DNA from 2 places in the Catenuloplanes atrovinosus genome. Region 1 is predicted to be linked to the other one. Evidence: riboswitches for the same ligand, from Rfam matches in the RefSeq annotation. Region 1 holds a riboswitch; the other holds the start of a gene.
The links. A riboswitch is a leader RNA that binds a small molecule or an ion and turns the genes downstream of it on or off. The one in region 1 is predicted to bind thiamine pyrophosphate.
Positions count from the first base shown of each region.

Region 1 (4,408 bases):
CGATCAGCATGCCGCGCAGCGCGCGGGCGCCGAACGCGAGCAGCACCGCCTCGGCCAGGAACCGCCGCCGGAACAGCAGCATGTACGCGGAGCGCCGGCGCTGGTCACGGTCGTTGCGCACCGCCCAGGCGAACGCGTGCGGGTGGGGCACGGAGACCGCGGTGAGCGTGCGCACCCGGTCCGGGTGTTCGCCGGCCAGCGCCCAGGCCACGGCCGCGCCCCAGTCGTGCCCGCAGACGTGCGCGGACTCCAGGCCGAGCGCGTCCAGCACCGCCACCGCGTCCGCGACCAGCTCGTCGATCCGGTACGCCGCGGCGCCGGACGGCCGCGCGCCGGGCGAGTATCCGCGCTGGTCCAGCGCGTACGTCCGCATCCCGGCCGCGTGCAGGTGCGGCACCACCAGGTCCCACTCCGCGCTGTGCTGCGGGAAGCCGTGCAGCAGCAGGATCGGCTCGCCGTCGGCCGGCCCGCCGGCGAACACGTCGAACGTCAGCCCGCGAGCCGCTATGAGCATTTCTCGACCTGCCGTTCCGGGGGCGGCCCGCTTGGGAGTGGTGGAGAAACACTCATTCGTACTGCTGCTTCGGGGCCGGAATCTCCTGCCACGTCTCGACCTCCAGGTATGGCACCGTCGCCTCGTTGACCGGGTCCTTGGCCGTCTGTGCGGTGTACGCCCCGGTGACCTCGATCCAGGTGTCCGAGGGCACGTTCGCCGGCACGTTGCCGCTCAGCCCGACCTTGATCGGCCGGCCGTCGGCGGCGCAGCAGCTGAGGATCATGCGCGCCAGCATGGGCTGCCCGTCCGGGCCCTGCGTGACGAAGCCGGTCAGCAGCAGCCGGCGGTCGGTCAGCGAGCGCCCCTCGTCGAAGACCGCGCGGGAGGCGTAGTCGAGCATGGTGATCTCGACCGGGTCGCCCTCGGGCAGCGGCGGGTAGTCGGACTCGGCCTGCCGGCCGGCGAGCGCGGTGCCGGACTGACCGGCCGCGTACGCCCCGAGCGCGGGCGGCGCCACCAGCAGCAGCCCGAGCACCGGCAGGATCAGCAGCCAGCCGACGCGCGGCTCGTGGTGCGCGTGGCCGTCACCGTGGTCGTGATCGTGGACCTCGGCGCGGGACGGGCGCAGGTCGTACCAGAGCGTCATCACGCCGGCCGCGATGAGCAGCAGCGCCGAGGCGATCAGGAACGGTTGCAGCGCCTCCTTGACGTACCTCAGATAGAGGTCGCCGATCGACGCCTTCAGGATCGCGCCGCCGAACAGCAGCATGATCACCGCTTGAGCCTGCCGGTTCACAACAGCACCCACCCCATGCCGGAAGCCACCAGCACCGCCGCCACGAACGTCGCCGGCGCGAACCGGGTGGCGAAGCGGCGCCCGAAGACACCGATCTGCATCGAGATCAGCTTGAGGTCGACCATCGGGCCGACCACCAGGAACGCCAGTCGCGCGGTGAGCGAGAACTGGGACAGCGAGGCGGCCACGAACGCGTCCGCCTCGGAGCAGATGGACAGCAGCACGGCGAGCACGGCCAGCGCGAGCACGGCCAGCACCGGCTGCTCGGCCAGGGTCTGCAGCCACGCCTCCGGCACCACCACGTTGATCGTGGCGGCCGCGGCGGCGCCGACCACCAGGAAGCCGCCCGCGTGCGTGATGTCGTGCCGGGCCGCGGCCCAGAACGCCTGCATCTTGGAGACGCCCTCCAGGTCCGGGCGGTGTGGCAGCTTGATCCACTCGGCCTTGCCGACGCGCAGCCAGAGCCAGCCCATCAGCATCGCCACGATCAGGCTCGCGGCGGCGCGAGCCACCACCATCTCCGGATTGTTCGGGAACGCGACCGCGGTCGCGGCCAGCACGATCGGGTTGATCGCGGGCGCGGCCAGCAGGAACGCGAGCGCGGCGGCCGGGGTGACGCCGCGCCGGATCAGCGACCCGGCGATCGGCACCGACCCGCACTCGCAGCCGGGCAGCACCACGCCGGCCGCGCTGGCCACCGGGACCGCCAGCGCCGGGTGCCGGGGCAGCGCCTTCGCCCAGAACGAGCGCGGGACGAACACCGCGATCACCGCGGACAGCAGCACGCCGAAGACCAGGAACGGCACGGCCTGCACCATCACCGAGACGAAGACCGTGGTCCAGGTCTGCAGGATCGGTGCGGAGATCAGGCCACCGAGTGGGTTGCGGAAGATCACCAGCAACACGAGCAGGACGGCGAGCACCTCGACCGACCCGATCCGGTCGCCGAGCCACTTCCGGCGCGGCGGTTTGGGATCGGGTGGCGGCGGGGCCGCCCAGTCGATCTCGTCGCCCGAGAAGGTCTGCGTCACACCCACAACCCTAGCCGGAACCCCCCGCTCACCCTGAGGTAGCGTCGGGAGACAACTTCACATCCGACAGGGGAGCGCACAGCGCTGAGAGTGCGGCAGAGTCGCCGCAGACCCTCAACCACCTGATCTGGGTAATGCCAGCGCAGGGAGTTCGGTCGTCACCTCATCGCCGCGCCACGAGTCCGTCCACCGGGCCCGTGGCGCGCGTCTTCCCCCCATCGTGTTCAGGGGGCATACCGTCATGAGCAACTCTTCCAACAGATGGCGCACCGTCGACATCGTCGTCGCCTCGGTGATCGCCGCCGCGTTCGGCGTGGTCTTCTGGGCGTGGAACCTGCTGTGGGGCGCCACGGACGCGGCGTTCGCGTTCTTCCCGCCCGTACACGCGGTGATCTACGGCGTCTGGCTCGTCCCCGGCGTACTGGCCGGGCTGATCATCCGTAAGCCCGGCGCCGCGCTCTACGCGGAGACGCTGGCCGCGATCATCTCCGCACTGCTCGGCAACGCCTGGGGCACCACGGTGATCCCGCAGGGCCTGCTCCAGGGGTTCGGCGCGGAGCTGGCGTTCCTGGCGACCGGCTACCGCTCGTTCCGGCTGCCGGTCGCGGTGCTGTCCGGGCTGCTGGCCGGGCTCGCGGCCGGGCTGTGGGACACGTTCGTCTACTACGCCGCGAACGAGCTGTGGGCGTTCCGGGTCCCGATGATCGTGATCACCGCGCTGAGCGCGGCCGTGATCGCGGGCGCCGGCGGCTGGGCGCTGACCCGCGCGCTGGCCGCCACCGGCGTGCTGGACCGGTTCCCGTCCGGCCGCGACCGGGCCCCGGTCTAGATGCGGGCCGACGTCCGGGGCTTCGGGTGGCGGTTCGCCGGCCGGCGGGACTGGGCCGTGCGCGGCCTGGACCTGACCGTGGAGGCCGGCGAGCGCGTGCTGCTGCTCGGTGCCTCGGGCGCCGGCAAGTCGACACTGCTGGCGGCGCTCGCCGGCCTGCTCCCCTCCGACTCCGGCGAGTCCGAGGGCACGATCAAGGCCGACCGTCCGGGGCTGCTCTTCCAGGACCCGCAGGCGCAGCTGGTGATGAGCCGCAGCGGCGACGACGTGGCGTTCGGGCTGGAGAACCTGGGCACGCCGCCGGGCGAGATCTGGCCCCGGGTGGACGAGACGCTGGCCCGCACCGGCTTCCGGTACGGCCGGGACCGGTCCACGGCCGCGCTCTCCGGCGGCGAGGCGCAGCGGCTGGCGCTGGCCGGCGTGCTCGCCATGCGGCCCGGCCTGCTGCTGCTCGACGAGCCGACCGCGAACCTGGACCCGGCCGGCGCCGTGCTGATCCGCGACGCGCTGGCCCGCGCGCTCGCCCCGGACACCGCGCTGATCGTGGTCGAGCACCGGGTGGCCGAGGTGCTGCCGCTGGTCGGCCGCGTGGTGGTGCTGGCGCCGGGCGGCGGCGTGCTGGCGGACGGCCCGCCGGACCGGATCTTCGCGGAGCACGGCGCCACGCTGGCCGAGGCCGGCATCTGGGTGCCCGGCCGTCCGATCGCGCCCCGGCGGGCGTCCCGCGCGGCCGGCGACGAGCTGCTGCGCGCCTCGCGCGTCGCGGTCCCCGGCCGCCTGCCCGAGACCGACCTGGCGGTACGCGCCGGGCGCGTGCACGCGGTCCTCGGCCCGAACGGCGCCGGCAAGTCCACGCTGGCCCGGCTGCTCGGCGGCCTGCTCGCCCCGGGCGCGGGCGCGGTGCGGGCCGCGCCGGCGCTGGCCGGGCCGGACGCGTCCCGTCCGCCGCACCGGTGGCGCGCCGCCGCGCTGGCCGGCCGGATCGGCTCGGTCTTCCAGAACCCGGAGCACCAGTTCCTCGCGGGTACGGTCCGGGACGAGCTCGCGCTCGGCCCGCGCCGCCTGCGCCGCCCGCCCGCGGAGGTGACCGCGACCGTGGACGGCCTGCTCGACCGGCTGCGGCTGACCCGGCTGGCCGGCGCGAACCCGTTCACGCTCTCCGGCGGCGAGGCGCGGCGGCTGAGCGTGGCGACCGCGCTCGCGGCCGGCCCGTCCGTGCTGGTCCTGGACGAGCCCACGTTCGGCCAGGACCGTCG
Region 1 is NZ_JAVDYB010000001.1:6,034,347-6,038,754, forward strand. It holds gene J2S41_RS26690 (alpha/beta fold hydrolase) at 1-514, opposite strand, end outside; gene J2S41_RS26695 (TIGR03943 family putative permease subunit) at 567-1,292, opposite strand; gene J2S41_RS26700 (permease) at 1,289-2,230, opposite strand; TPP riboswitch at 2,382-2,490, shown strand; gene J2S41_RS26705 (ECF transporter S component) at 2,565-3,152, shown strand; gene J2S41_RS26710 (ABC transporter ATP-binding protein) at 3,153-4,408, shown strand, end outside.

Region 2 (4,408 bases), 930 kb from region 1:
TGCGCATGATCGCCGGGGACCTGGCCGTGCGCGAGGGCGCGATCGCGCGGGTCGGCGGGCTCGGCGTGATGCGGCAGTTCATCGGCATGATCGCGGACGAGACCACGCTCGGGAGCCTGGCGCTCTCGCTGTCCCCGCCCGCACTGCGCGAGGCCGGCGCGCGCCTGACCGCCGCGGAGTCCGCGATGCGGGCCGCCGAGGAGCGCGGCGCGAGCGCCGCCACGATCGAGAAGACCCAGATGGGGTACGCCGCCGCGCTGGCCGCCTGGGGCGAGGCCGGCGGGTACGACGCGGAGGTCACGTTCGACACCGCCAGCGTCGCCGCGCTCAAGCTCCCGTGGGACCGGGTCCGGGACCGGCCGGTGGCCACGCTCTCCGGTGGCCAGCAGAAACGCTTCGCGCTGGAGCTGCTGCTGCGCGGCACGGACGAGGTGCTGCTGCTGGACGAGCCGGACAACTTCCTGGACGTACCCGGGAAGCGCTGGCTGGAGGCGCGGCTGCGCGAGTCCGGAAAGTCCGTGCTGTACGTGTCGCACGACCGCGAGCTGCTGGCCCAGACCGCGGACCGGGTGGTGGCGGTCGAGGGCGGCGGCGCGTGGACGCATCCGGGCGGGTTCGCCAGCTGGCACGCCGCCCGCGGCGCCCGGCACGAGCGGATGGAGGAGGCGCGGCGGCGCTGGGACGAGGAGCACGCCAAGCTGCGCGAGCTGGTGTTCACGCTGAAGAACAAGGCTGCGTACAACGACGGCCTGGCGTCCCGCTATCAGGCGGCGCAGACCCGGCTGCGGAAGTTCGAGGAGGCCGGCGCGCCGCCGCTGCCGCCGAAGGACCAGGAGATCAGCATGCGCCTGGGCGGCGGGCGCACCGGCAAGCGCGCGATCATCTGCGAGCAGCTGGAGCTGGACGGGCTGACGTACCCGTTCGACCTGGAGGTCTGGTACGGCGACCGGGTCGCCGTGCTCGGCGCGAACGGCACCGGCAAGTCGCACTTCCTGCGCCTGCTGGCGCGCGGCGGCACCGACCCGGAGCCGGAGAGCAAGCCGATCTCCGGCGTGGTGCTGGAGCCGGTCGCGCACGAGGGCGTGGCGCGGCTCGGCGCGCGGGTGCGGCCCGGCCACTTCTCGCAGACGCACGACCGCCCCGAGCTGCGCGACCGGACGCTGGTCGAGATCCTGTGGCGCGGCGACGAGCACCGCTCCGGCCTGGACCGGCACGGCGCGATGCGGGTGCTCAACCGGTACGAGCTGGCCGGGCAGGGCGATCAGCTCTTCGGCACGCTCTCCGGCGGCCAGCAGGCGCGCTTCCTGGTGCTGCTGCTCGAGCTCTCCGGCGCCACGCTGCTGCTGCTCGACGAGCCGACCGACAACCTCGACCTGGCCTCGGCCGAGGCGCTGGAGGAGGGCTTGAAGGCCTTCGACGGTACGGTCCTCGCGGTCACCCACGACCGCTGGTTCACCCGCTCGTTCGACCGGTTCATCCTCTTCCAGGGCGACGGCGAGGTGGTCGAGACCGTGGAGCCCGTCTGGGACGTTCGCTGACCCCCGCGTGCGGGTGGGCGGTGGGATACTGGCGCTCGTGAGGGAGGTGACCGGCATGGTGACGTTGGAGTCGGGTCGGGGTGGTTTCTCCCTGCCGCGCCCTCCGTTCACCGTGGACACGCTTTTTACGCTGCCCGATGACGGGTTGCGTTATGAGGTTTTGGAAGGTGTTCTCACCGTGACTCCGCCGGCCACCCCGGAGCACAACCGAGCCGCCGACCGGCTCGGCCGATTGATCGACCCGTTGCTCACGCACGATGCCGAGGTCATCACCGCGTCGGCGGTGCGGATGCCGGATGGTGACGGCCTGGTGCCGGACCTGATGGTGACCACCGCTGACCTGGAGGAGTTTCCGCGCGGGGTTCCGGCGGAACTGGTCCACTCGGTCATCGAGGTGGTCTCCCCGTCCAATTCGTCCGACGACCGGGTGAAGAAGTCGAGGCTCTATGCCAAGGCGCGGATTCCATGCTATTGGCGGCTGGAATTGCGTGCGTGGAAAGAGCATTTCGGGCCCGTTCCCGCGGTGGTGGTGAGCCTTCTCGGGGATGACGGTGAGTGGGAGTCGAATATCTACGAGGCGGGTCGGTCGCACAAGCTTCCGCTCGTGATCGACATCAATCGCACGATGATCCATGTCGAGATGGATCCGGCGGTCCTGATGGGCCCTCGACGCTGATCGCGGTGCGGTCCCTCGTCCCGCGCGCGTGATGGTGGCCGCCCGTGGCCGGCTGAGCAAGGCCTTGAGCGCTGCGTCACGGGACTTTACGTCTGTGTAATCGTCGGCGTATGGTCGGCCACGGAACACAACAACCCCACGGGAGTCCGGTGCACCGGGCTGAGAGGGGGGCTGCAGCCCCCGACCGTCGAACCTGATCCGGGTCATGCCGGCGCAGGGAGGAGTGGACGATGTGGACTCGACCCTAGGACGACTGCATCTCATCACCGACACCCGGCCCGGGCGGAATCCGCTCGGCTGCGTGCGCGCCGCGCTGGCGGCCCACGCCGCGGCCGGCGACGACGTCCGGGCGGTGACCGGCCCGCTCGTCGTGCAGGTGCGCGTCGAGGACGACGCCACCGATCTGGACACGTACCAGCTCGCGCTCCGCGTCCGCGACCTGTGCGCGGCGGCGGGCGCGACCTGCCTGGTCAACGACCGGCTGCACGTGGCGCTCGCGGTGGGCGCGGCGGGCGGGCACGTCGGCGCGCTGGACCTGCCGGTCGCGGCGGCCCGCCGGGTGCTCGGGCCGGGCGCGATCCTCGGCGCCACCGCGCGGGCCGCGGACACCGGGCGTGCCGCGGTCGCGGACGGCGCGTCCTACCTGGGCGTGGGCCCCTGCTACGCGACCACCACGAAGAGCGGGCTGCCCGCGCCGCTCGGGCCGGGCGGGCTCGCCCCGGTCGCGGGCGCGGTGCCGGTTCCGGTGATCGCGATCGCCGGGGTCACGCGGGTACGGGTGCCCGAGCTGATCGCCGCGGGCGCGCACGGCGTGGCGGTGGTCGGCGCGGTCAGCGACGCGGCCGACCCGGGCCGCGCCACCCTCGGCCTGCTCCGGGAACTGGCCGACGCGGTGGCGGGGGCGCGGATCGACGGCCCGGCGGGCCCGCCGGAACGCGGCCGGGCCGCGGACGTCGAGGGCCGCACGGACGGTGAGCGGTCCCGGCGGCGAGCGGCGAGGGACGGGGCGCGATGAGCGCCGGACGCCGGGCCGGGCGGGTCGACCTCGGCATCGTCGGCGGCGGGCCGATCGGGCTGTCGATCGCCTGGCGGTGCGCCCAGCGCGGCCTCGACGTCGCCGTCTACGACGACGCCATCCCGCCGGACGACGACCCCGCCGGTCGCAGGTCCGCCGGCGCCGGACGGGACGCGAGCGGCGCCGGCGTGCGGCCCGCGCTCGGGGAGGCGGGCGGGGCCTGGGAGGTGGCGGCCGGGATGCTGGCGCCGATCGGCGAGGCCTACTTCGGGGAGGCGGAGCTGACCGCGCTGCTGGTGGACTCGGCCGCGCGCTGGCCCGGGTTCGCGGCGGAGCTGGAGGCGGCCGCGGGCGCCGAGGTCGGCTACCGGGCCGAGGGGACGCTCGCGGTGGCGCTGACCGCGGACGACCTGGCGACCGCGACGCGGCTCGTCACGTACCAGCGGGAACTCGGTCTTGCCGTGGAACCGCTGACGCCGTCGGCGATGCGGGCGCGGGAGCCGGTGCTGAGTCCGAGGGTGCGGGGCGGCGCGCTGATCCCGGACGACCATCAGGTGGATCCGCGCCGGATGACGGCGGCGCTGCGGGTCGCGGCCTCGCGGGCGGGCGTGCGGTTCGTGCGGCGGCGGGTCGCGGACGTGTGCGAGGTCTACGCGGACCGGGTGGTGGTCGCGGCCGGGTGCGGTGCGGCGGCGCTGACCGGGCTGCCGGTGCGGCCGGTGCGCGGCGAGGTGCTGCGGCTGCGGGCGCCGGGCGAGCCCGGCTTCACACACGTGATCAGGGGTTACGCGGACGGCCACGAGGTCTATCTGGTGCCCCGGCGCACCGGCGAGGTGGTGGTCGGCGCGACCGCGCACGAGCGGGCGGACGGCGCGGTGACCGCGGGTGCGGTGCTGCACCTGCTGCGCGCGGCGGCCGAGCTGGTCCCGGAGATCGAGGAGTACGCGCTGGTGGAGGCGCAGTCCGGCGCGCGGCCGGGCTCGCCGGACAACCGGCCGATCCTGGGGCGGTGGACGGCGGCGAGCCGCGAGGTGGTGGTCGCGACCGGCCACTACCGGCACGGCATCCTGCTCACGCCGGTGACCGCGGACCTGATCACGGCGCTGCTGCTGGACGGTACGGCCCCGCCGGCGGCGTTCGCGGCGGAGAGATTCTCGGAACGGAGGGCGCCGGCGTGCG
Region 2 is NZ_JAVDYB010000001.1:6,967,641-6,972,048, reverse strand. It holds gene J2S41_RS30995 (ABC-F family ATP-binding cassette domain-containing protein) at 1-1,538, shown strand, start outside; gene J2S41_RS30990 (Uma2 family endonuclease) at 1,576-2,214, shown strand; TPP riboswitch at 2,343-2,451, shown strand; partial or broken gene J2S41_RS30985 (thiamine phosphate synthase) at 2,420-3,097, shown strand; gene thiO (glycine oxidase ThiO) at 3,226-4,408, shown strand, end outside; gene thiS (sulfur carrier protein ThiS) at 4,404-4,408, shown strand, end outside.
Region 2: it holds a riboswitch for thiamine pyrophosphate, as region 1 does, so the genes downstream of both, J2S41_RS30985 (thiamine phosphate synthase) here and J2S41_RS26705 (ECF transporter S component) in region 1, are expected to answer to the same signal.